DNA from 2 places in the Paenibacillus sp. J31R30 genome. Region 2 is predicted to be linked to the other one. Evidence: predicted binding sites of a transcription regulator. Region 2 holds the regulator's gene; the other holds the start of a gene.
What was found. The regulator LexA, encoded in region 2, represses DNA repair genes until DNA is damaged. The targets are predictions, from matches to a motif close to CGAACATATGTTCG.

Region 1 (15,726 bases), on a different contig from region 2:
ATGGTCGCGCGTTTCCTTGCGGAACACAGCGAGTTTGAGCTAGCTCCGCTGCCAACGGAGGTTTTCACGGGTATTGACCCGGAGACTACGATAACGGGTATGGTACAAATCCTCCCGCAGCAGTTCCACTCGGACGGTTTTTTTATTGCTCGGCTGCGTAAACGTGACGTGTAACGGACAGGGACGTGTGTTCGTTCTTGCTTTGTGTTAAAATAATTTACAAATAGACGAAATAACAACAGGTTGTGATAAAAGTGGGTATAAAGCCGTATTTGAAAGAGAAACCATTTGTATATGATTTGAATTGGGATGAGTGGCAAAGCTGGGTAAAAGAAAACGGAGAGTCTGCGTTTCGTGCCGGTCAAATTTTTGACTGGTTGTATATTAAACGCGTTTTCAGCTTCGATGAGATGTCGAATTTGCCGAAAACACTTCGTGACAAGCTGAAGGATCAGTTTGAATTCGTTACCCTGTCCGAGATTACGAAATATCAATCTCAGGATGGCACGGTCAAGTTCTTGTTCGAGCTTGAAGATAAGAACGCGATTGAAACCGTCGTAATGAAGCATAATTACGGCAACAGCATTTGCGTGACGACTCAAGTCGGATGCCGAGTTGGCTGTACGTTCTGTGCGTCCACTTTAGGCGGTCTGAAGCGGGATCTAAGACCTGGCGAGATTGTCGCCCAGGTTGTGAAAGCGCAGAAACTGCTGGATGAGACGGGAGAGCGTATTTCCTCGATCGTGATCATGGGGATTGGTGAGCCTTTCGAAAATTATGAAGCGACCATGAATTTCCTGCGTGTCATGATTCACCCGAAAGGCTTGAACATCGGGCAGCGTCACATTACGGTATCCACTAGTGGCATCGTACCGAACATTTATAAGTTCGCTGATGAGAATTTGCAAGTGAATTTGGCCATTTCGATTCATGCGCCGAATGATGCGCTCAGATCGAAGTTGATGCCAGTTAACCGCAGATTCCCTTTCGTGGACTTAATCGAAGCTTGCAAGTATTACATCGCGAAAACGGGCAGACGGATTACGTTTGAATATGCCCTTATGGGCGAAGTGAATGACCAGCCTGAGCATGCGGAAGAGCTGGCGCTTGTCTTGAAAGATATGCCGCTCAGCCATGTGAATCTGATTCCTGTCAACTTTGTTGCTGAACGTGATTTCAAACGTACACCCAGAGATGATATTTTTACCTTCCAACGTATTCTGGAGAAGGGCAAAATTAATGCCACCATACGCCGTGAACAAGGTAGTGATATTGCAGCTGCCTGTGGACAACTGCGAGCGAAGCATATGGAGAGCAGTAAATGAGGTGAGAGCCGGATGAAGATGGTAAGTCGTACCGATATAGGGAAAGTCCGTCAAGTCAATGAGGACCGAGCCGCTATCCACCATCAGCTGAATGGTCTATCTTTGGCTATTGTTGCGGATGGAATGGGAGGGCATCAGGCTGGTGATATCGCCAGTCAAATGGCCATTGACACGATTGGAGCGCAATTGCAATCCATCCATTGGGGAATGTCGGTGGAAGCCTGTAAGCAATTACTGAGGGAAGCGATTGAGAAGGCGAATGAGGAGATTTATGCTTTTGCGTCGGATCAAGAAAAGTACCACGGGATGGGAACGACGGTCGTTGCCATTATTGCTTCACAGGAGCTTCTAATTATCGGGCATATCGGGGATAGCCGTGCGTATAAGCTGGCAGGGGAATCGATCCAACAATTAACGGAGGATCATTCCTTAGTTTACGAACTTGTTAAGAATGGGCAGCTGACGATGGAAGAAGCTGATCATCACCCAAGACGTAATTGGATTACACGCGCATTGGGCACAGAGCCTAGTGTGGAAGTGGATCTCTATGAGTACACATGGCGTCCAGACGATGTTATTCTCATCTGTTCGGATGGTTTGAGCGGGTTGGTCGACGATGCTGATATTCTGAGAATTGTTCGTGCAAGCGAACGATTGGAAGATGCGGCAGAGGAATTAATCCAGAGCGCGCTTCGCGAAGGCGGAGATGATAATGTAACGGTCCTTTTATTTGCACATGATCAGGATTCGGACGAAAAGAGGGGTGATGGGAATTGATCGGTAGAAAGCTTGGAGGCCGCTATGAGATCTTAGAACGTATTGGCGGAGGCGGCATGGCTTTGGTCTACAAAGGGCATGATTTGCTTTTGAATCGCAAAGTGGCTGTTAAAGTACTGCGTCAGCAGTATGTGCACGATGAAGAATTCATTCGTCGTTTCCGCAGAGAAGCTCAAGCAGCCGCTTCCCTATCTCACCCTAATGTTGTCAGTATTTATGACGTGGGGCAAGAAGAAGATGTCCATTACATCGTGATGGAGTATATCGAAGGCAAGACGCTGAACGATTTAATTAAGGAAAAGGCGCCGCTTCAGGTGGAAGATGCGGTTCATTATGCGAGTCAAATTGCAGATGCCCTTGATCACGCTCATCATAACGAGATTATTCACCGCGATATTAAACCGCATAATATCCTTATCGGCAAAAACGGCCGTGTGAAGGTGACCGATTTCGGTATCGCTAGAGCCGCGACATCATCCACGATTACGCAAACCGGATCCGTCGTCGGTTCCGTTCACTATTTCTCGCCTGAGCATGCGAAAGGTACGAATACGGGGGAGAAATCGGACTTGTATTCGCTCGGTATCGTGATGTATCAGATGCTGACAGGGCGACTTCCTTTTCTGGGGGAAAGTCCGATTTCTGTCGCGCTAAAGCATTTGCAGGAGGATGTGGAAGAACCGCGTAAGGTGAATCCGTTGATTCCCCAGAGCGTTGAGAACATTATTCTCAAGGCGATGCGCAAAAAGCCAGAAGAGCGTTATCAATCTGCGAAGCTGATGATGGCGGATCTCGACACTTGCTTGGCTCCGGATCGCCGGAATGAAGCCAAGATTGCTTTCTGGGACGCCTATGGCATGGATGAAGAGCGTACGCTAGTCATGCCAGCCATTCGTGCTGATCAGCTTGCGCAATTCGATGAAGATGATGATGAACCCGACAAACCAGATAAGCCTGCTTGGCGGGACGAGCCTGCTCCTTCCAAAGGTAAAGGCTGGATTAAGCCGTTGATCTGGATTGCTGTTTTATTAATCGTGCTAGGCGCTATGTGGTATTTGGTTGGCTATGTGAAAGGGATGTTCGCCATTGAGACCGTGGAGGTCCCGAATGTGGTGAACAAGACACTGACACAAGCTCAAGCGGAGTTGACGGTCGCTAGATTAGGGTCTACGGTTGAATACGACGCAGAGAGCAAGCTGCCCAAAGATACGGTCATTCGTCAAGATCCTAGCGGGATGAGACTGAATGTCGGCACGAAGGTAACACTTTATGTGAGTAAAGGCATACCCAAAGTCAAAATGGACAATTTCGTGGGGCAGCCTCTTAAGGATGTCAGATTAAGGTTGAAAGCTCTCGGGATTAAGGATGAGCAAATTACGATTACCCAAGAGACATCTGAGAATGCACCAGATATGATTTTGCAGCAATTGCCGCTCGCAGGAGAAGAGTTCGAATTGGAGAAGGCGGCCATTGCCTTTACGGTGAGTAAAGCGAAGGAAACGTTCAAAATGCCGGATCTGGTTGGCTTGACGGAAGCAGAAGCGAAGGCTCAAATCACCAAGGCGGGATTGAAGCTAGCTGTCAATGGTATTACACGTGAGAAGAGCTACAAGGTCGCTAAAGGACGGGTTATTGCCCAATTTCCTTATGAAAAAAATGCCGATGTCTCTGTAGGATCTGAAATTTCGTCGTTAGTGATTAGTGATGGATTGCCAGAGGATGCTGGACAACTTACGGTTAGCGTACCTGTGAAGCCGGTGGCAGAAGGCAAGGACTCTGTGTTCAAAATCATTGTGAGCGACGCCCAATATGAGAACTTCGAATACTTGACGGAAAAAGTCTCGAAGCCGCAAAATTTGGATGTCAAAGTTATTGTTTCACCGGACAAAAAAGCCGTAATCTTGATCAAAGAAGGAGACAGCTTGGTTAACTCAATCACACGTACCTATCAAGATTATTTGGATCAAAAAAATGGGAAAACGACCACATCTCCGAGTCCCTCCCCAACTCCGAAGCAGCAAAATACCGGTCCTGCTATACCTGTTGGTGGTAATGGCCAAGGACAAACCGGTGGAACAGCTTCGAAACCACCTGCTGGAGGCGCTAATTAATGCCGCAAGGACTCATTGTCAAAGCGCTTAGCGGTTATTATTATGTATTGCCTGAAGGGATTGCACTTCTGGAAGGCAATACGGTGACCTGTCGTGGAAGAGGCGTGTTCAAAAATAGAAATATTACGCCGCTTGTTGGAGATCGTGTTGTGTACGAAGCCACGGAGAACGGGGAGGGAACCGTTACGGAAATCCTTCCTCGCTCTTCGGAGCTTATTCGACCGCCGATTGCGAATGTGGACATCGTTGTGCTCGTTTTTTCGGTGACGGAGCCTGTTCTGAATACGCAGTTGTTGGATAAGTTTCTGGTGCATATCGAAAATACGGGTATTGATGTGCTGTTATGCTTCACCAAAAGCGATTTGCTGACGGAGACGGATGACAGTGTCGCTCATGCCAAAGAAATGACAGCATCGGAATTTGAACGGATAACGACCCTTTATGAGGGAATCGGTTATCCATTCGTTACAACCAGTTCTCGACTAGAAGAGGGCGTAGAGGCGATTCTACAGCATTTGGATGGCAAAGTGAGTGTGTTTGCTGGACAATCCGGTGTTGGCAAGTCCTCTTTATTGAATAAAATGATTAGCGGTCTTGATCTGGAAACGAATGCGATCTCGCAAAGATTAGGAAGAGGAAAGCATACTACGCGTCATGTGGAGCTGCTGCCTCTTGCTAATGGGGGTCTTGTTGCCGATACACCGGGCTTCAGTCAGCTGGACTTCATGGAGGTCGATGCCGAAGGACTGAGCAGCTGCTTCAGAGAGTTCGCGGCTGTTGCTGAGGGCTGTCGCTTCAGAGGCTGCTTGCATCTGCATGAACCGGACTGCAAAGTGCGGGATGGTGTAGCCAGTGGTACGATCGCCGCTTCTCGTTATGATCATTACTTGTTATTTTTAACTGAAATCAAGGATCGGAAGAGGAGGTATTAGGCGTAATGGTATATGTAGCACCTTCTATTTTATCTGCCGATTTTGCCAAGCTTGGCGATGAGATTAAGGCAGTGGAGCAGGGCGGAGCGGACTGGATTCATGTCGACGTTATGGATGGCCATTTTGTGCCCAATATTACAATTGGTCCCCTTGTTGTTGACGCGATTCGTCCAGTCACCAAGCTTCCCCTGGATGTTCATTTGATGATCGAAAAGCCAGACCGTTATATTCCTGATTTTGTGAAGGCAGGTGCGGATCTGATATCTGTGCATGTAGAAGCCTGTACGCATCTGCACCGGACGCTCGACCTTATTAAACAAAGCGGTATTAAGACTGGCGTTGTGTTGAATCCTGCTACACCCATTTCGCTCATTGAGCATGTGCTTGATGAGCACTTGGATCTCGTACTGATTATGACGGTGAATCCAGGCTTTGGTGGGCAGGCGTTCATCCCTGGGATGCTGAGTAAAATTCGTGCGCTGCGTGAGCAAGCGAATGCGAAGGGGCTCACGGGTCTTCATATCGAAGTAGACGGCGGTATTAATGAGGTAACAGCTCGTCAGGTTATAGAGGCGGGGGCTGATGTCTTAGTAGCCGGCAATGCCGTATTCGGGCAACAGGACCGTGCTGAGGCCATTAGACGAATACGCGGCTAAAAGGGGACAAAGGACAATGAGATTTCTCTGGTTACTGATGTACAGTCTGCTTTGCGCGGTATTATTGACGTGTTTTTCAACCATAGACGATTTTGTGAAGTATATTTTCTCACTTGGCGCTCTCTACGTAGGGATGCGGTTCTTCCGTCGATTTGAACAAATTAGCTTTCGCGTATGGTTTATCGTCATATCGGTCATCTTCTATTTCATTTTCAGTTTAATTGTTGCGCTGTACACACAGGTGGGCATAACTGCTCCATAGCCGCATACATATAGTTACAAGAGTGATGCGCTCTTGTAGCTTTTTTTGCTTTCTGGAAGCAACTGAATTGTGGGAGGAAGTAAAAATAGATGTCACTTTTTCTCCGCTCTGGGCATACACTGTTGTAATGATGTTAAGGAGCAGTCATGCACGCCCGCGAAGCGTTTGCTCAAGAAGTCAGGAGCTGGCGATCGTTACGAAGCTAGTTTTCTGGCGAAAACTCTAAGGAGGGGTAGAGAATGAAATTCTACACAATCAAACTGCCGAGATTTTTGGGAGGATTCGTAAAAGCTGTACTTAATACGTTTAGTAAAAACTAAGGATTGCCCATACTTACGTCATTCTCCCCAGGAATGCAAAAAAAGCACCGATTAAGGTGCTTTTTGTCATTCACATAAGTAAGTTAAGTATCCACAGCTGCGAATTAAACGCGAGCCACTTTTCCGGATTTCAACGCACGAGTACTTACGTAAACCCGTTTCGGTTTACCATCAACGAGGATGCGAACCTTTTGAACGTTAACTCCCCAAGTACGCTTGTTTTTATTGTTAGCGTGGGACACGTGATTTCCTGAACTAGGACTTTTACCTGTAATGAAACATTTGCGGGACATGTTTGACACCTCCTTCGGCAGTATACAAAGAAGCCTGGGTGGCAAGCCTAAGCTTGACATGACAGTATTCCTCAAATTAAATCTTGTGATACGTATTGCATCCAGCAAAAACACACTTAAACATAATAGCATAGCAAAAGGAGTCGAGTCAACGAATTGCCTGCATTTTTGCCGTTTATTTATGAAGTATGTTATAGTACAATGAAGATTAGTCTTGCTAAAGCGAAACTTGAAGGAGTTGTTACATAATGCCGATTGAACTCACAACCGAGTATGGAAAAGTGTATATTACCAATGAAGTGATTTCAACTCTGGCCGGATCTGCTGCATTAGATTGCTATGGACTTGTAGGCATGGCAACAAGAAAGCAATTGAAGGATGGTATAGCTGAACTGCTGGGTCGAGACAATTTAAGCCGCGGTGTAGAAGTTCGTAGAGAGAACGGGCGACTTGAAATTGATCTTTATATTATTGTCAGCTATGGAACCAAAATATCCGTAGTGGCAGGGAATGTCCAAACAAAAGTCAAATATATCTTAAATGACGTTGTAGGGCTGCAGGTGGACGATGTGAACATCTTTGTTCAAGGCGTTCGAGTAGCCAAATAATAGCCCGAAAATCAGGAAGGGGAATCACTTTGAGTAAGCGCTTTATTTCAATAAATGGAAATGACTTCACTGCCATGGTCTTGGCGGGTGCGGATAACCTTCGCAGGAATGTAGATAAGGTTAATGGATTGAACGTTTTCCCTGTACCCGACGGAGATACTGGCACCAACATGAATTTAACACTCACGGCAGGCTGTGAGGAACTGAAGAAGAAGCCATCTTCTCATATTGGGAAAGCAGCTGATGCATTGTCCAAAGGGCTACTGATGGGCGCAAGAGGCAATTCTGGTGTGATTTTATCGCAATTGTTCCGCGGGTTCGCGAAGCATGTGCATGATTTGGAAAAAGTGAATGGCCAGCAATTCGCCGCTGCTTTGCAGCAAGGTGTCGAAACAGCCTATAAGGCTGTTGTGAAACCCGTGGAGGGCACCATTTTGACAGTATCCAAGGAAGCCGCTAAGTTTGCTGTGCAATATCGCCGCAGCAGCGATTTGTTGGATCTGATGAACGAGGTTCTGGGCAGAGCGAAGGAAGCACTAGCCAAGACTCCGGATCAACTTGCCATTCTGAAACAGGTTGGCGTTGTTGACGCAGGGGGCCAAGGTCTTGTATGCGTGTATGAAGGGTTCGTTGCGGCGTTAAGCGGCGGATTGGTACAAGTGGATGAGGACTTTGCTACGATGGATACGAATCTTTCGGGTGAGGTTTCGCTTCTTCCTGGTATGAATTTGGCGAAAGAAGTGCACGCACATCTGCCTGCACAAGCCCATTTAGCTACCGAAGATATCGAGTACGGCTACTGTACGGAATTCATGCTGACGATTGCTCCTGGCAAGGTTAAGGGCTTCACATTCGATGAAGGTACATTCCGTGATCAACTTAGCAAGTTAGGAGATTCGCTCCTTGTTGTTGCTGACGAAGAACTCGTGAAAGTGCATATTCATGCGGAATACCCAGGCGAGGTTATGAATCATGCGATGAATTACGGCGCATTGAGCCGTATCAAAATCGAAAATATGCGTGATCAACATTCACACATTTTGGAAGATGCGACGCATGGGTATGAGGCTCCTGCAGTCATTCCTGCTGCTACTTCTGTTGCTGCTCCTAATAAGCCGTACGGATTCGTTGCTGTCGCGCTTGGCGACGGGATTACAGATATTTTATCCAGTGTAGGCGTCGATGTCGTGCTATCAGGCGGACAAACGATGAACCCAAGTACGGAAGATATCGTGAACGCCGTGAACAGCATTGACGCAGACACGATTTATGTGCTTCCGAATAACTCGAACATTATTTTGGCCGCGCAGCAAGCGGTTGATCTGGTCGATAACAAAAAACTGATCGTGATCCCGTCGAAATCCATCCCGCAGGGACTTGCAGCCATTCTGGCTTTCCAAGAGAAGGCGGATGCACAGACGAATACAGACGCGATGAGTGAATCGCTTCGTCGTGTCAAATCCGGACAAGTTACGTATGCGGTACGCGATACGAACATGGATGGTATGGACATTAAGCAGGGTCATTTTATCGGAATTCAAGATGGCCGCATTGTCTCTTCACAGCCAAGCTTGATGGACGCGTGCAAGAAGCTGCTTGAGGAAATGATCGATGAAGGCAGCGAAATTGTGACGATCTTGACGGGTGAAGATGCGACAGAGGAAGGCACGGACGAGCTGGAAGCTTTTATTCAGACGATGTATCCGGATATGGAAGTTGAGCTTCACCCTGGTGGACAACCCTTGTATGCGTACCTATTCTCGGTTGAATAAGAGCGTACAAGCAGGTATTGCAAATTCGTGATGGGAGTGAGCACTGTGACAAATATTCGTATTGTAACGGATAGTACGGCTGATATTCCTTTGGCTGTCAGAGAAGCGTTGAACATTGAAATGGTGCCGCTCAAAATTAATTTTGGCGAAGAACAGTATCTGGATACGGTGACGCTTCAGTCGGAGGAGTTTTATCGGAAGCTGACGTCATCTGCCCATTTTCCAACAACGTCAACGCCGTCACCAGGTGAGTTTCTGGAGGTATACCAGGGATTGCTGGAGGATCCCGGTACGGAGGTTATCTCTATTCACCTGTCTTCTGTGTTGAGTGGAACGTACAGGACGGCTGAGCTGGCTTCTACGCTGTTAGAGGGCGATCATGTTGGCAAGGTTCACCTTGTTGATTCCTGTTCGGCTTCTTATGGCATCGGGGCGCTCGTTGTGGCTGCTGCTGAGGCTGCTCAGGCGGGTAAAAACGTCGATGAGATCGTAGCGCTTGTTCAGACGATGAGAGCGAACTTTTATATTTATTTCCTTGTAGATACACTGGAGTTTCTTCAAAAGGGCGGTAGAATCGGCAAGGCGTCGGCGCTGCTCGGTTCCCTATTAAATATTAAGCCTATTCTTACGTTGGATAGTGCGGGCGAAGTGACCGTTGTGGATAAGGTTCGCGGTAACAAAAAAGCGATTGCACGCATTCTTGAACTGTTAGCGGCGGATGTGTCTGACAAGGCGGTACGCACGCTGCACATTGCTCATGCGAATAATTTGGAAGGCGCGGAGCAGCTGCGGGAGGCCATCGTGCAGCGTTTTGCCGTGGAGCACGTGGATTATATTACCCTAGGCCCTGTTATTGGCGCACATGCGGGACCAGGTACCATCGCAGCCTTCGTGAGTACGGTGTAAGAGATGGATTTAAATCAAGTTGAAGTACGTGAAGTCCATGGAGTTGGCGCTCAAAAAGCACTTGAGCTAAACGCCATGGGCGTTTTTACGGTTATGGATTTACTGGAATATGTTCCGTTCCGGTATGAGGATTATACCGTTCGCGATCTAGCCAGCGTTAAGGACGGGGACCGTGTCACCGTGAAGGGCTATATCATCGGGGAGCCGGTCTTGCAGCGCTACAGCGGCAAATCGCGGCTATCCTGCAAGGTGATGGTCGATGATTTCTTGTTGACGGCGGTGTGGTTTAACCGCCATTTCCTGAAGGATCGCTTGCGGCCGCAGCAGGAGATTATTCTTACTGGCAAATGGGACGCCAAGCGGCGCCAAATGAGTGTGTCCGATTCGGAATTTCCCGGACAGGGGGATTCGAATACCGGCACGATCCAGCCGGTCTATTCGGTTGCGGGCTCGATTACGCAGAAGTGGATGCGTAAGGTGATAGGGCAGGCGCTGACGCAGTACAGCGCCTTGATCAGTGAAGTGCTGCCGGCGAGCATTACCGGCAGGTACGGGTTCATGCCGCGCAGCAAGGCGCTGGCTGTCATCCACACGCCGAGCGGCGTGGAGGAGGGCAAGCAGGCGCGCAGGCGCATGGTGTATGAGGAGCTGTTCCTCTTCCAGCTCAAGCTCCAGGCTTACCGGGCTGTGACGCGCAGCCGCACGGATGGTTTGAAGCAGCAGGTCGATCTGCCTGCTGTACGCGCCTTCGTGCGCGCGCTCCCCTTCCAGCTGACGGAGTCGCAGAAGAAGGTTGTTGGCGAGCTCCTGCACGACATGCAGGAGCCCTACGCAATGAACCGACTGCTGCAAGGCGATGTTGGTGCGGGGAAAACGATCGTCGCGGCTATCGGGCTGTACGCGACGGTGAAGGCAGGTTACCAAGGCGCGCTGATGGTGCCGACGGAGATTCTCGCTGAGCAGCATAATCGCTCGCTCAGCAGTTTGTTTGAGCCTTATGGGCTGCAGGTCGCTTTGCTGACCGGAAGCTCCACAGACCGCCAGCGAAGGGATCTGCTGGCCTCTTTGCAGATGGGGTTGATCCACGTGTTGGTCGGGACGCATGCGCTTATACAAGAGGATGTGTATTTCCGTCAGTTAGGTTTGGTTGTAACGGACGAGCAGCATCGCTTCGGGGTGAACCAACGCAGCATCCTGCGGCGCAAGGGGATGAATCCCGACGTGCTGACGATGACGGCGACGCCGATCCCGCGCACGCTGGCCATTACAGCGTTCGGCGACATGGACGTGTCGACGCTGCGTGAGCTGCCGAAGGGGCGGAAGCCGATTAAGACGTACGCGGTGCAGCATGCGATGCTTGAGCGCGTGCTCGGCTTCATTCAGCGCGAGGTGGCCGCAGGCCGGCAGGCGTATGTGATTTGTCCGCTCATCGAGGAGTCGGACAAGCTGGACGTGCAGAATGCGATCGACGTCCACATTCAACTGCAACAGCATTTTCCGCAGATGCGGATCGGCCTGCTGCACGGTCGTATGAGTGCGCAGGAGAAGGAAGCGATCATGCGTGCTTTTAAGGAAGGCACCGTGGAGGCGCTGGTGTCGACCACGGTGATCGAGGTGGGCGTGGACGTGCCGAACGCCACGCTGATGGTGATCTACGACGCCGACCGCTTCGGCCTGTCGCAGCTGCATCAGCTGCGTGGCAGGGTCGGGCGGGGCGAGCACCAGTCCTTCTGTGTGCTCATCGCCGACCCGAAGACGGAGGTCGGCAAGGAGCGCATGAAGGCGATGACGGAGACCACCGACGGCTTCGAAATTGCGCGGCGCGATCTGGAGCTGCGCGGGCCGGGGGATTTCTTCGGCACGAAGCAGAGCGGGCTGCCGGAGTTCCGCATCGCCGATATGATGGCGGATTTCGAAATCATGGAGCAGGCGCGAGATGATGCGGCCGAGCTTGTAGGCGACTCGTCTTTCTGGACGGGGGCTTCTTTTATGCCGCTGAGGGCGTATTTGGAGCGGGCTCATATTTTTGACAGTGAAGTGCTAGATTAGTAGATAGCTTACGAGACAGGTTGACCCCTAGCGTGTTCCCTCTTAAGATAGGAGTAGCACTATTTTATGGAAACGAAGGTGTACCGCCGTGACTTATTTTCTTGTTTATTTATTGCTGATGAATATCATTACGTTCATTGAGATGGGGCATGACAAAGGGCAAGCCAAAAAAGGCGGACGCCGTGTACCGGAAAAACGCCTATTCTTACTCGCTGCTCTAGGCGGTGGAATTGGCGGCTGGCTTGGCATGCGATTGTGGCGCCATAAGACGAAGCATACTTCTTTTGTTGTTGGCTTTCCGCTGCTCATTGCGCTAAATTGCATCTGCGTCATCTTAGTCACCGTGTATATGTAGAGTGAAGGGACAGCTGCCGGAAACGGTGGCTGTTTTTTTGTTGACAGAGCTCGAACCCCGAACCTTGAACCCTCCTTTACCCGCAAGACCGGTCATTCTGCTGCAAAGGTTTTGTCCAACTTCAGGGTCATCCATATAGGTTTTTCTTATATACGGCCACCTCAGTCAAGTTTGCCTACTTTCATTCATAGGATAGGAGCATGACGGGTATCGGAGGTGCGGGTATGAGTTATCAGCAATATGGCATCGATCCTGCGCTCGTGGAGCGTGTGAAGTTCAAGATGAAAAACCCTGAGGTAAAGGAACGCATCAAAATGCTCCTGCAAGGCGTCACGAAGGCAGATTTACAAAACACGGCGAAGGTTACGCGATTGATCGGTCTTGCCGCGGGGATTTTCGGTGAGAAGCTTAGCGGGAACCAAACGCATCAGATTTTAACGTTCATCCTCTCGCAAAAAATTGATCCGAATAACACGTTTCACTTGATTCGATTATGGTCCATGTTTCGATAGGTGTACGCTGAAAAGCCACATGCAGAGCGAGAGATGCTCTGTATGTGGCTTTTTTCGTATGAAGACTAGGAACTAACGGTATAATGATTCGCACTTTTTTCAAAAAAATAGGTGAAAATAGGAAAATTAATAGAAATTAACTTCAATGATTCCTGTTATTAGCAAAAAAATATCCAAAAAACCACTTGCATAACGAATACGTGTTCGGTATATAATATGGAAAAACGAATATATGTTCGCATATGGTGGTGAGAACATTGAGTGGTGCTTCCAAAGTTGAGACAGAAGAGGATGTTCAAATGATTAAGGAATACACGCTGTTGCCGATTTTGCTTGATATGCTGGCAAGAGATATGGAGGAGCTTAAGGTTTATAAAGATAAAATTGTTTATAATCACATTCTTTTTTACCTCAGAGAGGTTGAGATGGCTATTTATCCAGAGTTACAACGTTTGAAAAGTAAGATGAAGCAGCGAGATATTAAGGTGATCCACACGGAAATGAATGCTCTAGGCATTCAAGTAGAGTACAAAGTTCGAGGTTACATCCATCATTTCACGATGCTTCGTAGTTTGGTCAAGGCTGAGCTTATGACTACGCTGATGAATATGCGGGGGGAATTGCGATGAGTAAGGGGAACAAGGGTGGGGAACGAACGATCTTCCTGGCAGATTGTCAGAGCTTCTACGCAAGTGTAGAGAAGGCCGATCATCCAGGTCTAGAGAATAAGCCGGTTGCCGTAGCAGGAGACCCTGCGTTAAGGTCAGGTATTATTTTAGCCGCCTGCCCTGTTGCCAAAGGATACGGTGTGTCGACAGCCGAACGGTTGGGTGAAGCGTTGAAGAAGTGTCCCGAGCTGATCGTCATGCGGCCACGGATGCAGCATTATATTGATGTTTCGTTGATGATTACCGATATTTATAAGGAATTTACGGATCTTGTTGAAATTTTTAGTATTGATGAGCAGTTTCTGGACGTTACAGGGAGTTTGCCGCTCTTTGGAGATGCGGAGAAGGTAGCGATGAGTTTGCAGTATAAGGTGCTCAAACAAACAGGTGTAAAAGTGCGCGTAGGCATTAGCTCGAATAAAATTTTAGCGAAAATCGCGACGGATATCTGGGCTAAAAAGAATGCGAGCGGCATTTTCACGCTGCTCCCCTCTGCGATTGAGGAACACCTGTGGGAGCAGCCCGTCAGCAAAATGTTTGGGGTGGGCTCGCGGATGACGGCCCATTTTGCCAAGTTGGGTATGTATACCATTGGTCATGTGGCACGAACACCGCTGCCGCAGCTGAAGCAGAAATTCCGCGCGCGCTTCGGCAAACAGTCGGATATTCACGCAGAGGTGATGTGGCGAACCGCGAACGGGCTGGATGACAGCCCCGTTACGCCGGGCACGTTCGATACGCCTCCAAAGTCCATCGGCCATATGATGACGCTGCCAAGGGATTACGCGGAATCATCGGAAGTGAACACGATCCTCATGGAGCTGACCGAGGAAGTGTGCCGGGACTGCCGGCGAAAAGGCTATATGGCCTCCATTGTGACGGTTAGTTGCATGTGCAGTCCGTTTGATGCGCCGACGGGCTTTTCGCGTCAGATGAAGATGCCGGATCCCACGAATCATACAGGTACCGTTTTTCAAGCTGTGAAGCAGCTTTTCTATAAGTTCTGGGATACGATGCCCGTTCGCCGGGCCGGTGTGATGCTGAGTCAGTTCGTAGACGACGAGACGTACCAGCTCACCCTTTTTGAGGATCAAGTGAAGGCGCGAGAACTGGAGAAGGTGACGGATCGCATTAAGGATCGGTTCGGCAATGCGGCAATTGTTCGTGCGTCCTCCCTGACGGCAGCGGGTCAAGCACAGACGCGCTCGCTCAAAATTGGAGGCCACTATAAATGAGCAAAAAACTGCAGAATAACGGTTTATGGGAATCTAGCCGAATGATGCTGCCCCAGCACCGAGAAGCCGTTCAAAGTCAACGTCATGACAAACCGGTTCCTACGAAGCGCCCGACAGCGGACGACATTAGCATTATACGAGAATCTGTTCTGCTGCCGCACATGCATACGATTATTTTGCGTAGGGCGCGCGAAGTGGAGCGTTCCTCCGAGATGCTGCGCACACTTTATTCGAAGGTGGCCCAGGTGCTGGCCAAAAATATGCACGCCGACTTAGCCAAAGTAAAGCGCCATATGCTGGAGAATGACATGCACGTTGCCGAAGAGGAGAAAGACGATCACATGATTCGTTACCGGTATAGGTGCCGAGAGCACGAAGATCGGTTTACGATGACGAGAGACTACATGCGTGCTGAAATTGGCGCGAGAATCGGCCGATATGCCGACAGTCTGGTCACAACCATTTACGGTACGGATCCGCGTGTGAGTGTGTTAGAGACGGAAACGAAGAAGAAATCATGAATCTGCCGCAAAATATCACGAAGCGCCGATTCGCACTCAGCCTGAAGAAGAAGGCTTCTTCGGGCTGTACGAATTGACGTAAGGCTATCTTTTTTCCATAATGGAGAGAGGGAAGTGGATAACCGTGTGAAGGAGAAGGATGTTGACCTATGTGCGGACGCTACACGATTACCGTAACGTTAGAGGAATTGATGCTGCGTTATGATATGTACGATACCTATATGCCGAGATACAGTCCCAAATATAATGTAGCGCCAGGACAGCAGGTGATGGCGATCGTTCATGACGGGCAGCGAAATAAGCTGGGTGAGCTGCGTTGGGGACTGATTCCAGAATGGGCCAAGGATGAGAAAATTGGCTATCAAATGCTCAATGCGCGCTCCGAAACTTTAGCGGACAAGCCTGCTTTCCGCAAACCCTTTGA
Region 2 (15,726 bases):
ATTTTCAATCCCAAGAGCTGCAAGCCCTCTCGTCCATGATTCTGTGCGATAACCTGGTGCAAGCTTCTCTAGTTTACGGAAGTTTTCATCTTCGCCCTGTGTGAAATTTGCCCATAGACCCTCGAACGGGTTGATCCCGATCATTTTGGTGAATGGAAATGTTTCAAAGGATTCATATAAACTTCTTGCTTCTTTACGAACAGATGCTTCTAATTCCTCTGGGTTAACACGAACATGCTTCGCCGCTTCGGCACAAGTTGCAGCAAAGGCTTCCTCCACACTACGATCATCCCATAATAGCGTATCATCCAAATCAAAAAGCACAGCTTTCAACGTCATCATTCATTTCCCCTTTGAATGTAGTATCTATGTGTAAGCTTAATTCTCTTCGTCAGTAAACTTAATGGAATCTAGTTGGACCTTCAGATTACCTCTAAAGGCATTTATATAGATCTTTCTTAGTTCGTTACGTTCCTCTAACTCAGCGTCTGTAAGGCCAACCGTCTTCGCCTTTCGAGCTAGTTCATTGATACGTTCAATCGTCTTATCCATGCTGTCACTCATAGTAATCCTCCCAGTCAAAATTTTAATATGAGTACTACTTTGCCATCACCGATTGTGATTGTCAAGGATACAACGCAAAGAGACATAGCAACGGGCGGCTATGTCTCGAACTTACATCTATATAAGTAACTTAGAATTCGTTCATTAAGGAAGTAATAGAACTTGCCCTTCTTGCAAAGAACTGCTCGATAAATGATTAATTGATTTCAATTTCTCGACGTAAGAACGTGTGTTCTCACCCTTCTTTTTGTGAGCATCTGCAATTTCCCATAGCGTGTCCCCGCTTTGGATAACAATCTTCTCGTGCTGGATAACTTTCACCGATGGTTGAACAGAAGCGCTAGGTGTAGCTACTGAAACGGTCCCATCACCTGCATAGGCTTGTACAATCGCACCAAATGAAAACACTGTGCCAAGTATAACTGCGATCAACAAGAAACGAAGTAGTAGTTTCGTATAACTCCGTTTATTCGTCATCCCTCTGGATGTGTGAGCAGTACCTTGAAGTGTTGTTGTTGCGTTCGATTGTGAATAAGCCATATACATAAAATCATCCCCCAAACATTTGTTCTGATATTAGAATAACACGAACACATGTTTGAGTCAACCGTTTTTCGAACTTATGTTTGTACGAACTCGGGTTCTATGTTATACTTTGGGTAATGATTCCCAGTATTGGAGTGATAACTTATGAGTAAAATTTCGCAGCGTCAACAAGCAATAATGGAATTCATTAAGAACGAAGTGAAAGATAAGGGCTACCCGCCTTCCGTAAGAGAAATCGGCGAAGCTGTTGGACTAGCTTCGAGTTCAACCGTACATGGGCATTTGGAGCGTCTTGAGAAAAAGGGCATGATTCGTCGAGATCCTACTAAACCACGTGCAATCGAAATTCTTGGACTAGATGGTGCCGAATCCCAATTCGCAGTCTCCGTCGCTCGTGTTCCCCTCGTTGGTAAAGTAACGGCTGGTGTTCCTATTACAGCCACTGAGAATATCGAAGATTATTTCCCACTCCCTTCAAGCATGGTTGGCGACAACAACGTGTTCATGCTAAGTATTATGGGGGACAGTATGATTGAAGCTGGGATTCACAATGGTGACTATGTCATTGTGAAACAACAGCAAACGGCGAATAACGGCGATATCGTTGTCGCGATGACCGAAGATGATGAAGCTACTGTCAAGCGTTTCTACAAGGAGAAGGATCATATTCGCCTTCAACCGGAGAACTCCGCACTTCAACCCATTCTATTGAAGAACGTGACGATCCTTGGACGCGTTATCGGCTTGTTCCGGGATATGTAGAATCGATGTAGGCGAACAAATGTGGGTGTACCTTCCCCCGCATTACGCCTACAAAAGCAATAAAAAACGAGGAGCTAAGCGGGATAAGCCGCGTAGCTCCTCGTTTTTTATCTCGTAGTTGGTTACGGGTTTGACTAAGGTGCAAAAGGACAAAGATGCAAAAATACACTTATTTTCGGGGGAAAACGCCTCAGAATGATTAAATAAGTGCAAAAAAGCACCCTTTAGGACCGATGAGGCACCAATCCGACGAAACCCCCAAAAAAAGTTGCGTATTTGCACACATTTCGAATAGCCAACGTATGTTCGTTAAAAAGGTTGTATTTTTGCATTTTTGAACTGAATGCGTGGTTTCGTCAACTTGTGACTCCAAACATTTACATTTCAATCACAATCTAAAACGTTAACACCCAGTTCCCCGCACGGAAGATCGGTTCGATCGTACCATCCGCTAATTCCCCATCGATTTCAAGCTCCGCAGACCCAATCATGAAGTCCACATGTATCAACGATGTATTCCCTCCGCGAGCTTTCAATTCCTCGTTGGACAACTTGGTACCATCCTTCAAATTAATTGGATAACAGCTGCCCAAAGCCAAGTGACAGGAAGCATTCTCATCAATGCCTGTATTGTAGAAAATACGATTTAAATTGGAAATCGGAGAATCAAACGGCACAAGTGCAACCTCACCCAAATAGCGCGCCCCTTCATCCATATCCAGTAAACGTGCCAAATGGTCATGCCCAACTTCAGCCTTGAAGTCCACTACCTTTCCAGCATCGAAAGTAAATGTAAACCGATCCACCAACGCGCCATTAATATTCAAAGGCATCGTACTCGCCACGGTACCACTAACACCTGTCCGGTTGGGTATAGTAAACACTTCTTCCGTCGGCATATTCGCCACATATCGGATGCCTTGGGCGTTCTCATTATCCCCACCTAGCCAAATATGTCCTTCTGGCAGCTCAACACGCAAATCCGTACCCGTAGCCCGATACCGCAGCGCTTTATAGCTTTTGTCATTCAACAAGCTATGCGTAGCCTTCAACGTATCCAAGTGTGACTGCCAAGCCGCAACAGGATTCTCTTCATACACACGGTTGATTTTGAAAATCGCATCCCACATCGCAGGAATTCGCTGCTCTTCTGGCAGATCTGCATACACAATTGAAGCCCAAGCTTCAGTAGGTGCTTTGATTAAACACCAGCTAAACTCACCTGTTCGCACATAGTGCTGATACTTGGCCCTAGCAGTCGAAGCGGCTTTGGAAGCTCTAGAAATCAGACTAGCATCAATACCATCATACAGATTCGGATTCGGCACCTTAATGTTCAATAAGGCTCCACCGTTCTCAACAAACCGTTCGAGCATCGTCGTATACCACTCAGGGTAATAGTCCATCGAATCGTCTTGTGCATAATCGAATTTACTGCGAGTAACGACATCATCCTGCCAATGCACATGGACAAAATTCGCGCCAGCCTCATAAGCTTTTTGAACGATCAGTCTCGTTAAATCAAGTGTTTCTATGGGAGCTTCGACCAACAAATCTTGGCCTTTATTCAAGTTAACCCCGATTCGAATCACTAACTCTGCATACTTTTCTAAATTACGATTGAAATTGTCCATTGTTCAATTAGTCTCCTTCGCGTTAAAAAACCCATCAACTCTGTTATGCGAGACTGACAGGCCTTATGTATCTAGTTGTCAAATAAAACCCATCTCTATGATAACGTACCCCATTAGGGATTGGCAATGATAGGCTTGTCCAAGAAAAGAAAAACCCTCAACGCGATGAGCGTCAAGGGTTTCAGGGTTTCGATAATTTTAGTAGAGAGACAGATACTGATCTCTTTCCCATTGGTGAACCTGAGTACGATACATGTCCCACTCAATTTCTTTCAACTCATAAAAATGTGCAAGGGCATGCTCACCGAGTGTATCGCAAATCACATCATCACGAAGCAGCTCGTCCAACGCTTGCTTCAAGTTCAGCGGCAAGCTAGGAATGCCTTCGGCTTCACGCTCTTCTTCCGTCATTACATAAATGTTGCGATCTGTTGGCGGAGGAAGCTGCATTTTGTTCTTAATGCCATCCAAACCAGCTGCTAGCATAACTGCCAATGCCAAGTAAGGATTCGCCGCTGGATCCGGGTTACGAACTTCAACACGTGTGCTAAGACCGCGGGAAGCTGGAATCCGAATCATAGGGCTGCGGTTACTAGCGGACCATGCTACATAGCAAGGCGCTTCATAACCAGGTACTAGACGTTTGTAAGAGTTAACTGTTGGGTTCGTAATCGCTGCAAAAGAACGCGCATGACGAAGTACACCAGCCATATATTGTCTTGCTACTGTGCTCAAGCCTAATTTGTCGCTCTCATCATAGAACGCATTCGTCTCACCCTTGAACAAGGATTGGTGACAGTGCATACCAGATCCGTTCATTCCGAATAGTGGCTTCGGCATAAACGTTGCGTGCAAGCCATGCTGTCTAGCTACTGTTTTGACAACAAGCTTGAATGTTTGAATTTGGTCAGCTGCTTTAATCGCATCTGCGTATTTGAAGTCGATTTCGTGCTGTCCAGGCGCTACTTCATGGTGAGAAGCTTCAATTTCAAAGCCCATTTCTTCCAGTGTCAATACGATATCACGACGGCAGTTCTCACCAAGATCCATTGGCGCCAAATCGAAGTAACCACCTTGGTCATTCAATTCAGTTGTTGGATTGCCTTTGTCATCTGTTTTGAACAAGAAGAATTCAGGTTCTGGTCCAACGTTCATTGCCGAGTAACCCATTTCCTCAGCTTGCTTCAACGCATTTTTCAAAATAGCGCGCGGATCCCCAGGGAATGGCGTGCCATCTGGCATATAAATGTCGCAGATTAAACGAGCAACTTTACTTTCAGTTACCCATGGGAAAATAACCCATGTATCTAAATCCGGATATAAGTACATATCCGACTCTTCAATACGGACATAACCTTCGATGGAAGATCCATCAAACATCATTTTGTTATCAAGCGCTTTCTCAAGCTGGCTTAGAGGAATTTCTACGTTCTTAATACTTCCCATCAAGTCTGTGAATTGCAAACGGATGAAGCGAACGTTTTCTGCTTTAGCGATGCGAAGAATATCTTCTTTGGAATAGTTGATGTTATAGCTCACGCGTGCATTCTCCTCTCAAATGTTAAGCAATTAGACAAACCTATTATTTATAAAATCTAGATAACTGTCCTTGGATCAAAGAAACCTGATCCGGACGTTTTCCGCCACCAATCAATTGCTGCTTCAGCATTTTGTGCAATTGAGAGTCGGTTAATTCTTTACGCTTCACTTCGGTGTGCTCGTTAAGGATCGTTGCATCCTCAGAATCCTTATCCACAGGGATAAGAACCTGCTTGATACCGGCAATGTTCACGCCTTTTTCAATCAAATCTTTAATTTCAAGAAGACGTTCCACGTCATTAAACGAATAGAGCCGTTGATTTCCAGCAGTTCGTGCCGGGATAATCAGTTCGTGTTGCTCATAGTAGCGAATTTGTCTTGCAGTTAAATCAGTCAGCTTCATGACGATTCCGATGGGGAATAACGCCATATTTCTACGTATCTCATCACTCATGCTAATCACTCCTGGTCAGTAAGTACCTCTCCCTTATTGTACCTTCCTAACAAAAACGTGTCAAGGAGTGTGAGGTTTGTTCACAGTTTAAATTTTCACAGTAATCCCTTGTCTTCCATATGTTGGATTGCCGTCAGTACACCTAACTTGCAATGTGAGTAGGTCAAGCCGCCCTGCATGTACGCGATAAAAGGTTCGCGAATCGGAGCATCGGCAGACAGCTCCAAGCTGCCGCCTTGAATGAACGTTCCCGCCGCCATAATGACGGGATGCTCGTAGCCCGGCATGTCCCAAGGCTCTGGAACGACATGCGAATCCACTGCAGAAGCCTTCTGGATGCCCTGCACGAACGTAATCAAATGCTCCGCCGACGTGAAGCGGATCGCTTGGATCAAGTCCGTCCGCTGCGCGTCCCAGCGCGGTGAGCTGACAAAGCCGAGGTCTTCGAATATCGCTGCTGCGAAGACCGAGCCCTTGACCGCTTGCCCCACCAAATGCGGGGCAAGGAATAGCCCTTGAAACATGGCTCGCGTCGCGCCGAGCATGGCCCCGACCTCGCCCCCAATGCCGGGGGCGGTCAGTCTGTACGCGGCGAGCTCCACGAGGTCGCGTCGCCCGGCGATATAGCCGCCCGAAGGGGCGATACCGCCGCCGGGGTTCTTGATCAACGAGCCGGCCATCAGATCGACGCCAACTTGCGTCGGCTCCTGCGGCTCAGTGAATTCACCATAGCAATTGTCCACGAAGACAATGAGCTCTGGGTTGATCTCTTTCACAAATCGGACCATTTCGCCGATTTGCGCGATCGTGAACGACGGCCGCCACGAGTAGCCGCGTGAACGCTGGATGCCGATCACCTTTGTGTTCGGCTGAATGGCCGCTTGGATCGCAGGCCAATCCGGCGACCCATCCTCGAGAAGGTCGACCTCGCTGTAACCGATGCCGAAGTCCTGTAAGGAGCCTGTGCCATCGCCAGGCTTGCCAATGACTTTGTGCAACGTATCATAGGGCTTACCCGTGATGTAAAGTAGATGTTCGCCTGGGCGCAGAACACCAAACAAAGCGGTACCGATGGTATGTGTTCCCGATACAAAATGCGGGCGTACTAGCGCTGCTTCTGCTCCCATCGCATCGGCATAGACAAGATCTAGCACTTCTCTGCCTCGATCATTGTAGCCATAACCCGTTGAAGACGCAAAATGATAATCACTTACTTTATGTGCCTGGAAGGCACGAATCACCTTCCATTGGTTAAGATCAATGGTTTTCTCGATTTGACGAAAAGCGCTCTCTACGCGTTGCTCAGCTCTTTCCATTCTCGCAATAACCTTTTCCCCGAAATGCATCTTAGTTGCTCTCTCCCTCATTCTCATCCTGCTCGGTTTGTGCCACCGATTGATCGTAATCAACCAGTAAATACGCCTGCTTTACATAATCATCCTTGTTCACACGAACCTTGAACACCATGTCTTCCCCATCCACATCGGTCTCAAGCACCTCGCCTATGCGATACATGAGGGCGATGATATCACCTTTATTAGCTGGAATACGGAATTCCTTGCTATCCCCCATCAACTTATCCTCAATGGTGTTACAAAGTCGTTCCAGATCTTCAGGCGTGTAAGCACTCATTTTCATGAATTCGCCTTCCGTTGAAAGCATTTCCCGCTCCGCTTGCGGACAGAGATCAATTTTATTAAAAATGGTAATTTGTTCTTTGTGATGTGCACCAAGCTCTTCTAATACTTCTTGTACGACACGCATCTGCTCGTTCCGCATATCTGTTGAGCTATCCACCACATGGAGAATTAAATCGGCCTCATTCGCCTCTTCCAACGTAGCGCGGAACGATGCGACTAGATCATGGGGGAGATTTTGAATAAAACCAACCGTATCCGTAAGTACAATCTCTTTGCCGCTTGGCAATACCATTGTCCGTGACGTCGGATCTAAGGTTGCGAACAATTGATTCTCAATATAGACATCCGCCTGTGTTAATTGTTTCAATAACGTAGACTTCCCTGCATTGGTATACCCCACTAACGCGACTTGGAATACGCCACTTTTCTTACGACGTTCCCGATGCAGCGTGCGGTGACGCACAACTTCTTCCAGCTGCGCCTTCAATTCATCAATACGCCCGCGGATATGCCGGCGATCTGTTTCCAGCTTCGATTCCCCGGGTCCTCTTGTCCCAATCCCGCCACCAAGACGAGACAGGTTTTTGCCTTGGCCCGACAGCCTTGGAAGCAAGTAGCTTAGCTGCGCTAATTCAACCTGAATAATCCCTTCACGTGTTTTGGCACGCTGAGCGAAAATATCCAGAATGAGCTGCGTCCGATCAATAATTTTCACATCGAGCGCTGCTTCCAAATTACGAACCTGTGCACCTGACAGCTCCTGGTCGAAGATGGCTGTGTTCCCGCCAAGCTCTTCTAGCATAAGCTTTAATTCTTCCACTTTCCCTTTACCAATAAACCACTTAGTATCCTTGGCTTCTTTGTTCTGTGTCATCGTCTCCAGCACCTGGACGCCTGCTGTTTCTGCCAGTTTCACTAGCTCTTGCAACGAATACTCCGCTAGAAGCTCATTTTTCTTCTGCTTCTGTGTAATTAGACTGACGAGCACCGCTCTGTCATCGATATCTTTTTCAACCATATGTGAAGTTGTTTTCATTGTGGTCTCCTTTACTTCCCGCATCATGCTTATAATGACTGAAATAAGGCCCAATTGGCCTATTCCTTCATCATTGTGGAGGAAATGATTAGGAAAGTCAATTTGATACACAGGAAAATTCGATTATAACGGACTTGCTTCACCTTGCCTTCATTTTATCGATACATCTGAGGACGAATCACTCTATAAAAAGCAAAAAACCATCAACCTGAGCAGGTTAAATGGTTTTATTAGCTGTCATTTAAATTTCACATCTTCAGGGCGAATCGACATCAATTCAATTTTGGAGGGTGCATTCACATATTGACTTAACAATCGTACGGCTTGATGCCGCATCGCTTTTTCCAAAATGTTCCTCACATATCGCGCATTACTAAAAGCACGCCAGGTCATCGCTTTTTCCTCAGATAGATGCTGCTTTAGCTTCGCTAGCGTTTGTGGCAGCAGCACATACTCCCGCTCCTTTGCCATCAGCTCTGTAATTTGGATCAATTGATCAATGGGATAATCCTCAAACTCAATTTGAATCGGAAAACGGGATGGCAGTCCTGGATTTGTAGCTAGAAATTGCTCCATTTCTTCACTATAACCCGCTAGAATAAGGATAAACTCATTTTTCTTATCTTCCATTCCCTTAACCAGAGCATCAATGGATTCCTTCCCAAAATCCTTTTCTCCACCTCTTGCCAAGCTATATGCCTCATCAATAAATAGGATGCCGCCCATCGCTTTTTTCATTAATTCACGTGTTTTCAGTGCGGTGTGCCCGATGTATTCTCCCACAAGGTCTGCACGCTCTACCTCGATGAAATGCCCCTTACTCAGCACGCCCATCGCATGAAACATCCGTCCTAGCAGTCTCGCAACGGTCGTTTTCCCTGTCCCAGGGCTGCCTTTGAAAATCATATGGTACACATGAGCATTGCTCAAAAGTCCAGCTTCAGCACGAAATTGGGAAATCTGGAGGAGCGCATAAATTTCATGCACCAGCTCTTTGACATTTTCTAAGCCTATGAGTTGATTCAGCTCTTTGAAAATATCCGATAGCGGACCTTCCATTGGCGTCCTTTTACCAGAGATCAAGGGCTCGGCGTCAGCAAGGGGTGAAGTGCTTTGCCCCACTGTGCCCTCAACCGTACGCCGCTGACTGCCAGGTTCCGGCTGCCGTAGAACGATGTTGATTTGTCTGGATGGCAAGCTTCTACCACTCATGAGGATCACCTCGTTTAGATGATGGTTTATTAGTGCGTATCCACCATCCTACGCTTGTGAAACCCATTTTAGACCGCAGCCGTCATAGTTAACCGAATAAGCTGATAATTTGTTCGATGTGAGATTACGTCAACATCAGTAAGGATACGAATGTCTCCTCATCCAAAGCACCGAAGTAGCGCTTCAACTCCACATTTGTCAATCGTTCACGAAGAGCTGACTCCTCATACCGGGTACCCAGCAACTTCTCCTCAAGCTCTGCCACATCGTGTGCGCCGAAGAAATCACCATAGATTTTGACATGCTGTAGATGACCTTCTTCAATGGATAAGCGAACATCAATTCTTCCAACACCTTCGATTCTTTTCGCATGCTGAACGGTGCTCTTCGGTGATTTGCCATAATTCCAATCCCAGTTCTGATACCGCTCCTCCGATATCTGATGTATCTGTGTCCAATCTTCCTCTGTGAGCTGATACGTAGGAACATTGGCCACTTCGTTTACGCCAAAGATAGAAAGGAGCAGCTTAACACGGAATTCCTCCATTGTAAGAGGCTCTTTAAGAAATTCAGCAATGTTAGCCACTCGGCTGCGAATCGATTTAATTCCTTTGGATTGGATTTTGTCCGGATCAACACGCAGCGCCGATACGACGTTCTCAATTTCTGAATTGAATAAGAGCGTTCCATGACTGAACATGCGTCCCTTCGTTGCAAATTGAGCGTTACCTGAAATTTTACGTTCACCAACTTGAATATCATTGCGGCCTGTCAATTCAGCATGAATGCCAAGTGCATGCAGGGCCTCGACAACGGGGGCAGTAAACTTTTGAAAATTATGAAAGGAATTGCCGTCATCTCGTGTGATGAAACTGAAATTCAGGTTCCCCAGATCATGATACACCGCGCCTCCGCCAGACAAACGCCTGACGACATGCAGGTTATTCGCTTTCACATATTCAGGATTAATTTCTTCCAGCGTATTTTGATTTTTGCCAATGATAATGGAGGGTTCGTTGATATAAAAAAGCAAATAACTCTCTCCAGCCGGTAGCTGTCGTAAGGCATATTCTTCAATGGCCAGATTGATCCTTGGATCGGTAATTCCTTCATTATCTATAAAAAGCATCGATGATTCTCCTTTGTTTCTATTTCTTTATTTGTGTCGTCAGGGTTCGATTTAAGGTTAGCATGCCGATAGACGCATAAAAGCGCAGCGCACGCTCATTAAATTCCCAAACATTTAGTTCTAATGATGCGGCATCGCGGTCCCGCGCCCATTGGACAGCTGCTTCATACAGCTTCGTGCCAATCCCTTGCCGCTGATGTGAAGAGGCCACCGCTAACTCATTCAAATACGCATATGTGCGAGGCACCAACGCTTCATAATTTGGACTTTGCTTCATTTCCAGCATGGCCACTCCGACGACCTTAGACCCAAGCTCTGCCACGATGATCTCTTTGTCTGACTTCGCAGAGAAGCTTCGATACCAGCCCATCGCCACAACATGATCTAATCGAGCAAATCGATCTGGCAGTGCCTCCGCATGCTCTTCCTGACCTTCGCGAATGATGGTATTCACAGCTTCATAGTCTTCCAAAGTGGCCGATCGCAAGCGAAATTCCAACGTAGATAACCTCCAAATAATCAAATGTTTGAAAATAATCACAATTTTCACAAGATGAATGATTGAATTTTTATACATTAAAATGTATATTTATGTAATACTTTAAAGGGATGGAGGCATCTTTTTTATGCAAACAGAGCGTGATTTTTTCGAATTACTAGATCGCATAGCAGCAAATACTTGGCCATCAGAAACCTCTTCAATGGTTGACTCCTGGCTCATTAGAGCTTCAAATGGAGTCACCAAACGAGCAAACAGCGTACTCGCCATCGGCGCTTACCCAGATGATGAACATTGGCTATCGCGTGTTGAACAATTTTACCATAGTCATGGGTTACCTGCTATTTTTCATATTAGTCATGCCTCTCCCGAACATTTGGATAACCTCCTACAAGCGCAAGGATATGAAATCGATATCCCTTGCTATATGATGACGGCGGATTGTCAACAGGTCGCTGCTCACTCTCTAGAACGAAAACAGAACCGATACTCTGCGGCGAATTCACTCGACATTGAGATTTCACAAACCTTAACGAAGGAGTGGCTAGATGCGTTCCTCTTCCTTGAACAGTATCCAGAAGAACGTCGGAGTTTCTATCAAGGTTTAAGTGAACGGATGCCCGCACCGAAAGCATTCATCTCATTAAAAGATCAAGGACAAATTGTTGCACTTGGCACAGCGATCGTTGAAGGAGAATGGGCCGGGTTCGTCAATGTCATCGTTCACGAGGAGCAACGCGGTAAAGGTTATGGATATGCTATTCTTCATGCATTAACCGCGTGGAGTATTACACAAGGCGCAACCAAGCAATATTTGCAAGTAATCGCAAGTAACGTTCCCGCAGTCTCAATGTACGAGAAGCTCGGCTATCAAATGAAATATGGCTATCATTACCGTGTGAAGTATGATTTGGCTCCACTTGTATCATCCTAACAAAGTATTTTCTTAGGATGAAAGGAGCCGATTGCATGACTACCACGAAGGAGAAACCCGTTTTTCCGCCACAGCATCAGAACCATCAACCCGGCATTGAATCAGAGATGAATCCACTTCCCGAATTTGAGAAAGCAAGCTATAAGCCTGCTGGTAAGCTAAAAGATAAAGTTGCCATTATCACGGGAGGTGATAGCGGCATCGGCCGCGCCGTAGCCGTCGCTTACGCCAAAGAAGGAGCCGATGTGATTATCGTCTACCTGAATGAAGATAAGGACGCCGCAGAGACCAAACGTCATGTGGAGCAAGCAGGCCGCAAGTGTTTACAGGTTGCCGGCGACATTGGGGATGAGAGCTTCTGCAAGCAAATTATCTCGCAAGTCATTAAAGAGTTCGGAAAACTCGACATTCTTGTCAATAATGCTGCTGAACAGCATCCCCAGAAAAGCATAACAGACATAACATCAGCGCAGCTTGAGCGAACGTTCCGAACGAATATTTTCTCTTACTTCTACATGACGCAAGCCGCCCTTCCCCACTTAAAGTCTGGAAGTGCGATCATTAATACCGCATCGATCACCGCGTATCACGGTCACGAGCAATTAATTGATTATTCATCTACAAAAGGTGCGATTGTCACTTTCACTCGCTCGCTCTCCCTGCAACTGAACGCCAAAGGCATTCGCGTGAATGGTGTCGCTCCCGGGCCCATCTGGACGCCACTGATTCCGTCCACGTTTACTGCACAGGAAGTTGAGGTATTCGGCTCAACGACGCCGATGAAACGTGCAGGACAGCCAAGTGAGTTGGCTCCCAGCTATGTGTTCTTAGCCAGCGATGACTCTTCCTATATGGCTGGGCAAATTCTACATATCAACGGCGGCGCCATCGTGAATGGCTAGATGAGAAAAAGCATGACAGACAGCGGATCTCCCGCTTCTCTGTCATGCTTTTTTTCCACAATAGGAAGTATAAGTTTTCGGTTTCCGAAAACGTCTTACTATTTGGCGATAAAACCTTCCTCTCTCGGGGTCCCCGCAAAGTAATCGGTATATGCTTCAAAGCGTATCTTCACTTTGTGGGGTAGAATAGCGTCGCACTTCGTTGAATGGCCTCGATAGAGGTTTTCTCATTTCAGCCCGAGCTTTAATTGCAGTTTGGTCAAGTACCAATTCGTGTACGCCAATGTTTCTCTCGTTTCATGATAAGGCATGAAAAGCACCTGTGACTTTGTGGATGAAACCAGCGGATCATTGAAACCAAGTGTTTCTGCAATATCTAATGAACGGGAGCCATGAAACTTATGGGTGATGATAATCGTGCTGTCAAGCGACTTCTCATCCATAATTTGCTTACTGAAAAGTAGATTCTCATAGGTGCTCGTCGCCTTGGGCTCAAGGAGAATGCTTGTCTTTGGCAGTCCTTGTTTCACCAAATAGTCCCTCATCCCCTCTGCTTCCGTTAGCTTGGAGCCATTATGGTCCAATCCGCCAGTCACAATGAGCTGCTTAAAACGCCCCTGCTTGTACAAATCCACGGCTAAGTCCAGCCGTTCTTGCAGACCAGGACTAGGAATGTCATTGCGTAGAGAGGCCCCTAGAACAATCCCTACATCTACTTGCTTCGGCAAGGTATGTTGAGGCCCCACCTGCACCTTCCATTGGATAAAAACAATCCAAGCAACCAACAGTGTAAAGGAAATCAAAATGAATTGAAACGTCCTCACGAAGAAACGATAGAACTTGGATGGTGCTTTACCTTTAGATGAGTAGGTTTTCCGCTTAGGTGGCGCGGGTGAGATGGCGCGATTTTTCTTGTTCATGCTAGGCTTTGCCGTCATCCTTCCTACTCCTTATCCAAAAATGCGCTAACTTGCCGAAATAGGACTGGCGCATCCTCGCTCAAACATATTAAATGATCCGATTTGGCGTGCCAATGCAGTTCTCGTTGACCTCTTAGCTTGCTATAAATGTACCTCGCACTTTGGGGATGAATGACTTGATCTCTCTCCGACTGCGCGATTAGCGTAGGCTTATTCACTTGGCTCAGTTCCGGCTTCAGATGTCGGACAAGCCTCGTAAATTGCCAAGTGGCAACAAGTGGCGTTGATTTCCCTTTGATTAGACTGATTTTACGTTGATACTTCCATTCATCACGGAGAACGTTCAGAAGCCTCCCAGGGCTAACATAAATGACAGCCGTATTTAACAGGATAAGTCTCCGAACTGGGTAGCGAACAGATAAATAAGCTGCAAGTAGACCTCCCATTGAAAACCCAACCATATCAAAGGAGCCATGCGTATCTGTCATCCTCGCCGCATGCCATTCCGCTGCCTGCACCCAATCTTCCCATCGTGAAGCGTGTAGCTGATGTCGGCTTTCTCCATTCCATGGAAGGATCGGAACCTCACATAAGTGACCATGCTCACGTAAATGACGAGCTAACGGCTCAACTTCATAAGGTCCACCTGTAAATCCATGGAACAATAGGCACGGTTGTTTCATGAGATCCACTCCTATCCAGCATGAAAGCGTTCTTTATGTTAGTTTATTTTTCTTTGATGGAAATGGTGTTAATGGTTACCTTTTCTTTTGGCTTACTTGGGGAGGAATCTCCACCATTTGGATCTCTTTCCACCGGTGTCTCCGCGATTTTTGCGATAGTAGCCATACCTTCAGCTGTTACTTTTCCGAAAATAGAGTAATTAGGCATCTTGTTCAATGACGCGCAATCCGCACCTGAACAAATGAAAAATTGGCTGCCATTCGTGTTAGGGCCTGAATTAGCCATAGCCACAGTACCTGGTTCGTAAGTGTGAGTGGTCTTCAGCTCATCTGCAAACTTATAACCTGGACCCCCTCTTCCTGTTCCTTGGGGATCACCTGTTTGAATCATGAAGGTTTTGATAATACGATGAAACGTCACGTTGTTATAGAAGCCTTCTTTGGATAAGAAGACGAAGTTGTTTACAGTCTTCGGCGCTTCCTTAGCGTACAGATCAATGGTGAACGTTCCTTTGGACGTGGTTACCTCAGCCTGATACGTTTTGTTCGTGTCAATAATCATGTCAGGAGCCTTGCTCCACTGTTTGCCTGCTGCTGCCGATGTCGATGCAGCCGGTGACGCGGTTGCTGCAGCTGTTGGTGATTTAGTTGCAGTACTTGGGGTTGCCGTGCCGCCAGTCGTTTCTGTTGGCTTATTCCCGCATGCGGATGCGATAAGCGTTAATGTAAGCAAGGAAGCGGTGAGCAGCATTTTGGACTTCATTGATTTGGTGGCTAGGTTCATTGTAGGGTCCTCCAGTTTGAATTTGTTTAAGAAGCGAGCAGGTAGGTGCCTTTTAGCGAGAAAGTGAGACTTTAACGCCCTTTTTGGGCGTTATGGCTTGTCCAGCTCCGGCCGGCCGAAGCCCTAAGGCCCATTACGGGCCTTAAAAGCTCGCACAGCCGCCTTACAAGCCGATCTTCGGCTTGTCGTCAATCGGCTTAATTACCGGCGACGGTGTAGGACTAGGCTTAGGGATAATGGATGGGCTCGGACTTGGGCTAGGCCCCGTTTCCGTTCCATTGCCAGGTTTAATCGTTGCCCCTGGGGATGGCGATGGACTAGGCTTTCCACTCGGTGAAGGGGATGGCGATGCCCCACTACCTGGTGATGGTGACGGTGAAATCGAAGGTGTTGGCGATGGAATTCCACCATTAGGAAGCGAATCATCCTTCGGAATTTCGACTGTAACAACGTTCGACTTCGCACCCGGTGTATTCGAATCCGTCTCA

Region 1: the regulator LexA is predicted to act here: its motif matches at 13,104-13,117, upstream of AC58QO_RS04530 (YhjD family protein).

Annotation. Positions count from the first base shown of each region.
Region 1 covers NZ_JCAUAV010000001.1:1,177,807-1,193,532, forward strand. The annotation lists gene rsmB (16S rRNA (cytosine(967)-C(5))-methyltransferase RsmB) at 1-174, shown strand, start outside; gene rlmN (dual-specificity RNA methyltransferase RlmN) at 255-1,325, shown strand; gene AC58QO_RS04465 (Stp1/IreP family PP2C-type Ser/Thr phosphatase) at 1,338-2,102, shown strand; gene pknB (Stk1 family PASTA domain-containing Ser/Thr kinase) at 2,099-4,213, shown strand; gene rsgA (ribosome small subunit-dependent GTPase A) at 4,213-5,145, shown strand; gene rpe (ribulose-phosphate 3-epimerase) at 5,151-5,801, shown strand; gene AC58QO_RS04485 (hypothetical protein) at 5,818-6,063, shown strand; gene spoVM (stage V sporulation protein SpoVM) at 6,303-6,383, shown strand; gene rpmB (50S ribosomal protein L28) at 6,488-6,676, opposite strand; gene AC58QO_RS04500 (Asp23/Gls24 family envelope stress response protein) at 6,925-7,284, shown strand; gene AC58QO_RS04505 (DAK2 domain-containing protein) at 7,314-9,056, shown strand; gene AC58QO_RS04510 (DegV family protein) at 9,102-9,962, shown strand; gene recG (ATP-dependent DNA helicase RecG) at 9,966-12,011, shown strand; gene AC58QO_RS04520 (DUF1294 domain-containing protein) at 12,100-12,366, shown strand; gene AC58QO_RS04525 (stage VI sporulation protein F) at 12,591-12,878, shown strand; gene AC58QO_RS04530 (YhjD family protein) at 13,136-13,507, shown strand; gene AC58QO_RS04535 (DNA polymerase IV) at 13,504-14,781, shown strand; gene AC58QO_RS04540 (YhjD family protein) at 14,778-15,302, shown strand; gene AC58QO_RS04545 (SOS response-associated peptidase) at 15,452-15,726, shown strand, end outside.
Region 2 covers NZ_JCAUAV010000003.1:365,212-380,937, reverse strand. The annotation lists gene AC58QO_RS13385 (HAD family hydrolase) at 1-339, opposite strand, end outside; gene AC58QO_RS13380 (DUF896 domain-containing protein) at 379-564, opposite strand; gene AC58QO_RS13375 (LysM peptidoglycan-binding domain-containing protein) at 709-1,110, opposite strand; gene lexA (transcriptional repressor LexA) at 1,255-1,872, shown strand; gene AC58QO_RS13365 (aminopeptidase) at 2,268-3,506, opposite strand; gene glnA (type I glutamate--ammonia ligase) at 3,705-5,033, opposite strand; gene AC58QO_RS13355 (MerR family transcriptional regulator) at 5,089-5,499, opposite strand; gene AC58QO_RS13350 (methionine gamma-lyase family protein) at 5,595-6,866, opposite strand; gene hflX (GTPase HflX) at 6,847-8,175, opposite strand; gene AC58QO_RS13340 (AAA family ATPase) at 8,413-9,387, opposite strand; gene lplA (lipoate--protein ligase) at 9,512-10,516, opposite strand; gene AC58QO_RS13330 (GNAT family N-acetyltransferase) at 10,536-11,015, opposite strand; gene AC58QO_RS13325 (GNAT family N-acetyltransferase) at 11,143-11,949, shown strand; gene AC58QO_RS13320 (SDR family oxidoreductase) at 11,985-12,851, shown strand; gene AC58QO_RS13315 (YdcF family protein) at 13,079-13,789, opposite strand; gene AC58QO_RS13310 (alpha/beta hydrolase) at 13,795-14,454, opposite strand; gene AC58QO_RS13305 (peptidylprolyl isomerase) at 14,498-15,238, opposite strand; gene AC58QO_RS13300 (transglycosylase domain-containing protein) at 15,402-15,726, opposite strand, start outside.